DNA from 2 places in the Faecalibacterium sp. BIOML-A1 genome. Region 2 is predicted to be linked to the other one. Evidence: predicted binding sites of a transcription regulator. Region 2 holds the regulator's gene; the other holds the start of a gene.

Region 1 (3,415 bases), on a different contig from region 2:
CGTGGAGATGGCATCACCAAAACCATCGAAGCGGTAGATCAGGAAAAAGAAGATGATGCTCAGGGAGATCGCTCCAAATCCTGCCAACATCCCGTAGAGATAGGGCTTGATGTGCGGCTTTTTGTCCATCATGATAGACTCCATTTCAGCCGCGGACAGCAGGAATCCCCGCGGCACTTATCAGATTTTGTTGCTCCTGCGCCAGATGTGCATTTTTTCGGCTTCCTTGATCAGGTCTTCACGGAAGTCGGGATGTGCTACGCTGATCAGAGCTTCAGCCTTTTCCCAGGTGGTCAGGCCCTTCAGGTTCACGCAGCCGTACTCGGTGCACAGGTAGTGGATGTTGGCACGGGTATCGGTGACGATGCTGCCGTTTTCCAGAGTGGGACGGATGCGGCTCTCCAGCTGGCCGGTCTTCTTATTAAAGAAGGTAGAGGACAGGCAGATAAAGCTCTTGCCGCCCTTGGAAAGGTATGCGCCCAGAACGAAGTCCAGCTGACCGCCGGCACCGGAGATGTGCTTGAGGCCTGCAGTCTCAGCGTTCACCTGACCGAACAGGTCGATGTCCACAGCGTTGTTGATGGAAATAAAGTTATCCAGTGCGGAGATACTGCGGATATCGTTGGTGTAGTCCACGGGTGCAGACATGCACTCCGGGTTATCGTTCAGGTAATCGTACATTTTCTGGGTGCCGGCACCGAAGGCGTAGACCTGACGGCCCTTGTCCAGCTGCTTGCGTGCACCGGTGATCTTGCCGGCCTTGGCGATATCCACAAAGGCATCCACATACATTTCGGTGTGCACGCCCAGATCCTTCAAATCGCTCTGTGCGATCAGGCTGCCGATGGCATTGGGCATACCGCCGATGCCCAGCTGCAGGCAGGCACCGTTGGGGATCTGCGGAACGATCAGGTTGGCAACCTTCAGATCCACTTCGGTAGCAGCACCGGGAGCGGCCATCTGGCCGATGGGCGGGTTCTCGCCTTCCACGATGCCGGTGACCTGAGAAATGTGGATGCAGTTCTCCATGCCGCCAAGGCAGCGGGGCATGTTCTTGTTGACCTCAACGATGATCTTCTTGGCTTTTTCGCACACAGCACCCAGATGAGATGCACTGGGGCCGAAGTTGAAGTAGCCATGCTCGTCCATGGGGGTCACCTGGAACACCGCCACATCCAGCGGATCCGGGCTTTCGCGGTAGTAGCGGGGCAGCTCGGAATAACGGATGGGGGAGTAGAAGGAAAAGCCCTGTGCAATGGCCTTGCGCTCAATGCCGCCCATATGCCAGCTGTTCCATGTCATGTGTGCAGCGGGATCGTCGATCTGGAAGATCGCGGGCACCCACATCAGGATGCCGCCGCGGAAGTTGACACCTTCCAGCTCAGGCAGACGCTTTGCGATCTCGGCATCCACCGCCACAGGGGTGTTCACAGCCCAGCCGTAATCCACCCAGTCACCGCTTTTGACCAGTGCGGCAGCCTGAGCGGCGGTCATTTTCTTCTGAGCATACAGTTCCGTAAAATCCATTATAAACCATCCTCTCCTATAATAACATAAAGGAATTGTAAATTTATCATTTACTCTTCCTGCACGGACAAATCTTTGCAGGATGTTTACCACCTGTTGGCAATTTGAACACAGCTCTGACACAGGCGGATGATATCCTGATAACCAGCAGAAGGCAGCTGTCGGACAGGGCAGCAGATCTGCACAACTTAGTTATAACATTAACAATGTGTAGAATCAATAGTTTATCGAGAAAATTTTGACCGACTGGCAATATGGACAAAATTCGCGGAGTTTTTGGACGATTGTTTGGTGCTGAAAAACCAAAATCTTTGCAAAAGGACTTGATAAAATTTTGACGATATGGTTTACTTATAGCGTAGCAGGCGGCTGCGATGCAGCACGGCATTGATTGTTTAAATTTTAACGATAAAACGTACAGCTTGCACAAAAATCTTGCACCCAAGACTGGAAAGTGCTATCATGGCAGAACCAAAACGCGCTTTTCACAGCGCTCAAGGAGGACACCAGACGATGGCAACAGCAGTTTATCCCGGTTCGTTCGATCCGGTCACAAAAGGGCATCTCGATATCATCAAGCGCGCGGCAAAGATCAACGATCATCTGATCGTGGCGGTGCTCATCAACAGCGCAAAGAATCCGCTCTTCACCGTGGAGGAGCGCGTGGAGCTTCTAAAGGAATGCTGCAAGGGCATCCAGAATGTTTCGGTGGAGAGCTTCGACGGCCTGACCGTGGAGTTCGCCAAGAAACGGCACGCTTCGGTGATGGTGCGGGGCCTGCGGGCGGTGACGGATTTTGAAAACGAGATCCAGCTTGCGCAGACCAATCACGCACTGATGCCCGGCATCGAGACCATGTTTCTGGCAACGAGCATCAAGTGGAGCTACCTTTCTTCCACCATTGTAAAAGAGGCAGCTTACTACGGCAGCGACATCGGTAAGTTCGTCACACCCAATGTGGAAAAGGCGGTCAACGAAAAGTATGCGCTGATCCGGCAGAAAAAAGACCCCGAGACCTAATTTGTAAAAGCGCTTACGGGCGTTTTGATAAAAATGGCTTACGAAAAGTAACACATACACAATTCAGGAGGCTATTCACATGAAAAAGATCGTTATCGCATCTGCATGCCGTACCGCTATTGGCAAGTTCGGCGGCACTCTGGCAAACGTTCCCGCAGTTGAGCTGGGCTCCATCGTCATCAAGGAAGCCCTGAACCGTGCAAACGTCGCACCTGAGCAGGTCGATCATGTTTACATGGGCTGTGTCATTCAGGCTGGTCTGGGCCAGAACGTTGCACGTCAGGCTGCTCTGAAGGCTGGTCTGCCCATCGAGACCCCGGCTGTCACCGTCAACGTGGTGTGTGGCTCCGGTCTGAACTGCGTCAATATGGCTGCTCAGATGATCGAGGCTGGCGATGCTGATATCGTGGTCGCAGGCGGCATGGAGAACATGGACATGGCTCCCTTCGCACTGCAGAAGGCTCGTTACGGCTACCGCATGGGCGCACCCATGGGCAAGAGCGAGATCGTGGATACCATGGTCAACGATGCTCTGTGGGATGCCTGCGGCTTCAACAAGCACATGGGCATGACCGCTGAGAATGTCTGCACCAACGAGACTTATCAGAAGAAGTACGGCTACAGCCCCATCACCCGTGAGATGCTGGACGAGTTCTCATACAACAGCCAGCTGAAGGCTGACAAGGCTATCAAGGACGGCGCTTTCAAGGACGAGATCGTTCCCGTTGTGATCAAGGGCAAGAAGGGCGACACCGTGTTCGATACTGATGAAGGCCCCCGTCTGAGCGCTCCTGAAGTGCTGGCAAAGCTGAAGCCCGCTTTCACCAAGGACGGCATCGTGACCGCCGGCAACTCTTCCGCCATCAAT
Region 2 (3,415 bases):
CGCCATGGCCGCACCCTTTGCGTGCACGCCGCCAAACGCAGCGCACAGCCATTGCCACACCTCTGCCGGGGTCAGATCAAAAATGTACAGGCTGACACACAGTGCCAGCACGATCATGATAAGGGTTGCCGCAGGCCGTCCGCACAGCAGCAGCAGGCTGCCGCCCAGCAGTGCACCCAGCGCACCGCCGCCGATCCATGCATTCACGCCGTTTGCGTAGCAGGCAGCCGTCATCTGAAATGCCGACATGCCCTGCGGCTGGATATCGGAAAAAACGATCACCGTGCCGCAGGCAAACACCAGCCCCAGAACCAGCTTGAAGATCTTGGGCAGAAGGTCTTCGCCCCGGGTATACTGCACAGCAAGGCAGCACACTGCCGTGCCCAGCACAAAGCTGCCGCAGCCAAAAAGTCCGAACAGCACATCGTGCAGGGCCTTCCATGCCGAATCTCCCTCCACAAAGGCCAGCACCACCAGCAAAAGGCCTGCAAACAGGGTGCCAAGCCCCGCCGGAAGCCGCTGTTCTGCGCGTTTTTTGCGCGATGCTGCGCGCCGTGTTGTCGTTTTACGTTTTTTTGTTGCCATGTTTCTTTGTTCCCCGCGTTTGTAGTAGACACACTATTTGATTTTATTATTGTACCACGCAGGGAAGGAAATGGCAAACCTATTGTTGTACAAAATCGGCCTTCATTTGCGTTCAATCTCTTTATACAGCCACGCCAGCGCATCCGAAAGCCCGCCCAGCTCATCAATGAGCTTTTCCTTCACGGCCCGGCGTCCATCCAGCACGGTGCCCATGTCCATCACCAGCTCGCCGGTGTGGAGCATCAGGTCGGTGTAGCGTTTTTCAGTCATGCCGCTGTGGGCCGCTACGAAGCCGGTGATGCGCTGCTGCATCTGCTCAAAGCTGCGCATGGTCTGCGGCACCCCCAGAATGACGCCGGAATGCCGCACCGGGTGCACGGTCATGGTGGCTGTGGGCACGATGAAGCTGCGCCGGGCGCTGACGGCAAGCGGGATGCCGATGGAGTGCCCGCCGCCCAGCACAAGCGTTGCACTGGGTTTGGACACGCTGGCGATCAGCTCCGCCAGCGCAAGGCCTGCTTCCACATCCCCGCCTACCGTGTTCAGCAGCACCAGCAGGCCTTCGATGCGAGGATCCTCCTGCGCGGCCACCAGCTGCGGGATGACATGCTCATACTTCGTGGTCTTCTGGCCCTGCGGCGCTTCCGAATGGCCTTCGATCTGGCCGATGACGGTCAGGCAGTGGATCACATGCTCCCCGCGGGCCAGCGTGACCGTGCCCAGATCTTCGATCTCTTCTTTTTCCAGCCGACGCGCGTCGGTCAGCTGCGTTTCATCGTTCATATGCTTTCCTCCTGCGTTTTCTGTCAGCATTCCCCAGCCTGTGCCGGGCTATGCAGACCCGCTGCAGCAAAAAAGCGGTAACATTTCATAAAAATTTTTTGAGAATGATTTGACATTCTCCATCGGTGCAGTATACTTTAAATAATTGACTGTAATATCTGCAATATGAACCCGTAAACGGATCGGGGTTTCTCTGTGCCGCATCTGTAAAGCAGGCAGCTGCGGCAAGTACTGCGATAGAGCGAAAGGAGAAAGTATTCTATGAACACTCCTGCAAGGGCTTCGCTTCCCGTTATCAAGCGTCTTCCCAAATATTACCGCTATCTGTGCTCTCTGCAGGCAGACGGCATCAACAGCATTTCTTCCCGCGAGCTGGCTGCTCAGATGGGCACCACCGCTTCGCAGGTACGGCAGGACTTCAACTGCATCGGCGATGTGAATGGCCGGCAGGGCATCGGCTACTCGGTGGAAAACCTGCTCTCCATTCTGGAAGGCCTGCTGTTCGGCAACGGCGACCGCCTGCCCACCATCCTGATCGGCTGCGGCCGTCTGGGCAAGGCAGTGAGCCGCTTTATCACCACCGATACCAACGGCTACCGCCTGATCGCCGCCTTTGATGTGGCACAGAGCGAGGTGGGCAAGGAGATCAGCGGCATCCAGATCCGCCATATCGACGAGCTGGAGTCTTTCTGTGCCGAGCATCACCCCAAGGTCGCAGTGCTCTGTGTGCCCCGCGACGGTGCGGAACAGGTCAGCGGCCGTCTGGTGGATCTGGGCATCGAGGGCTTCTGGAACTTCTCCCACTATGACCTCTCTGTGCCGTATCCCGATGTGGTGGTGGAGAACGTCCATCTGGGCGACAGCCTGATGAGCCTTGGCTACCGCCTGCGCAATCAGGACTGAACGTACCTATTGTAAGTAATAAGAGAACCCTCTCAGTCAAAGCCTGAGATGCCGCTGAACCCTCTCAGTCTCGCATACGCTCGACAGCTCCCCCGAAAGGGGAGCTTTATGAGTGGGGACGGGAAAGTTTCTGCTTCTCCGGCGAAGGACAGCCTGCCCGGAAGATGCAGAAAAGCTCCCCCATCGGGGGAGCTGGCAAAGCCGTCAGGCTTTGGCTGAGAGGGTTCTTTCTGTAAGGAGAGTTTTTCAAATGGCAAAACTGTATTTCCGTTACGGCGCGATGAACAGCGGCAAGAGCACCGCCCTGATGCAGGTAGCCCACAACTACGAAGAACAGGGGATGCGGGTGCTGATCCTCAAGCCACAGGTGGACACCAAGGGCGGCGGTGAGCTGGTGAGCCGTCTGGGCGTGCGCCGCAAGGCTGATCTGCTGATCCCGCCGGAGACGGACGTGTTCGAGGCCGTGCGCACGGCCAACGCTGACGGTGCGCCGCTGGCCTGCGTGCTGTGCGACGAGAGCCAGTTTTTCACTGCGCAGCAGGCAGAACAGCTGTTCATGGTCACGGTGGATTTGAACATTCCGGTGATCTGCTACGGCCTGCGGGCAGATTTTTCGCTCAAGGGCTTTCCCGGCTCTACCCGGCTGCTGGAGCTGGCCCACACCATCGAGGAAATGAAAACCATCTGCACCTGCGGCCGCAAGGCCATCTGCAACTGCCGCAGAGTGAACGGCAGATTCGTCTTTGAGGGCGAGCAGGTGGCCATCGATCTGGAAAACGATGTGCAGTACGTGAGCATGTGCCCCCAGTGCTATTTCAAGGCAAAGCGCGCGTTCTACGCCGAAAAAACTGCTTCGCAGGCTGACTGAAACTTGTATACAAGGCCGCTGTGTCCAACGACACGGCGGCCTTTCTTTTTTATCCCCGGCCTATGGGCGCAGTCCACGCAGCAGCGCAAAATATGTCGCTGTCGGCGCTTTTTCACCCCCCAAAAGGACGAAGAAGCACCGATTTCCATGCCCGCAGACCAGTGCCGGGGGACCGCCGCAAACAATTGATATATCAGAGTGAACATTTTTTGCGCTATTGATATATCAGTTTAAAGGCTCCCATCCGGGCTTTTTTAGCTGTTGTTCGTCCACAAT

The links. Region 2 encodes Rex, which represses fermentation and respiration genes when NADH is low (regulators of the CRP and FNR family bind a similar motif). Its sites were predicted from a motif close to ATTGTTAANNNNTTAACAAT; they were not measured.
Region 1: a site for Rex is predicted at 1,918-1,937, ahead of coaD (pantetheine-phosphate adenylyltransferase). Genes of this name have one in related genera too.

Annotation. Positions count from the first base shown of each region.
Region 1 covers NZ_WKZJ01000001.1:274,368-277,782, forward strand. The annotation lists gene GKG36_RS01390 (AI-2E family transporter) at 1-132, opposite strand, end outside; gene GKG36_RS01395 (butyryl-CoA:acetate CoA-transferase) at 181-1,527, opposite strand; gene coaD (pantetheine-phosphate adenylyltransferase) at 2,041-2,547, shown strand; gene GKG36_RS01405 (acetyl-CoA C-acetyltransferase) at 2,627-3,415, shown strand, end outside.
Region 2 covers NZ_WKZJ01000003.1:81,457-84,871, forward strand. The annotation lists gene GKG36_RS04575 (DNA translocase FtsK) at 1-585, opposite strand, end outside; gene GKG36_RS04580 (ATP-dependent Clp protease proteolytic subunit) at 688-1,368, opposite strand; gene GKG36_RS04585 (redox-sensing transcriptional repressor Rex) at 1,630-2,271, shown strand; gene GKG36_RS04590 (thymidine kinase) at 2,522-3,139, shown strand.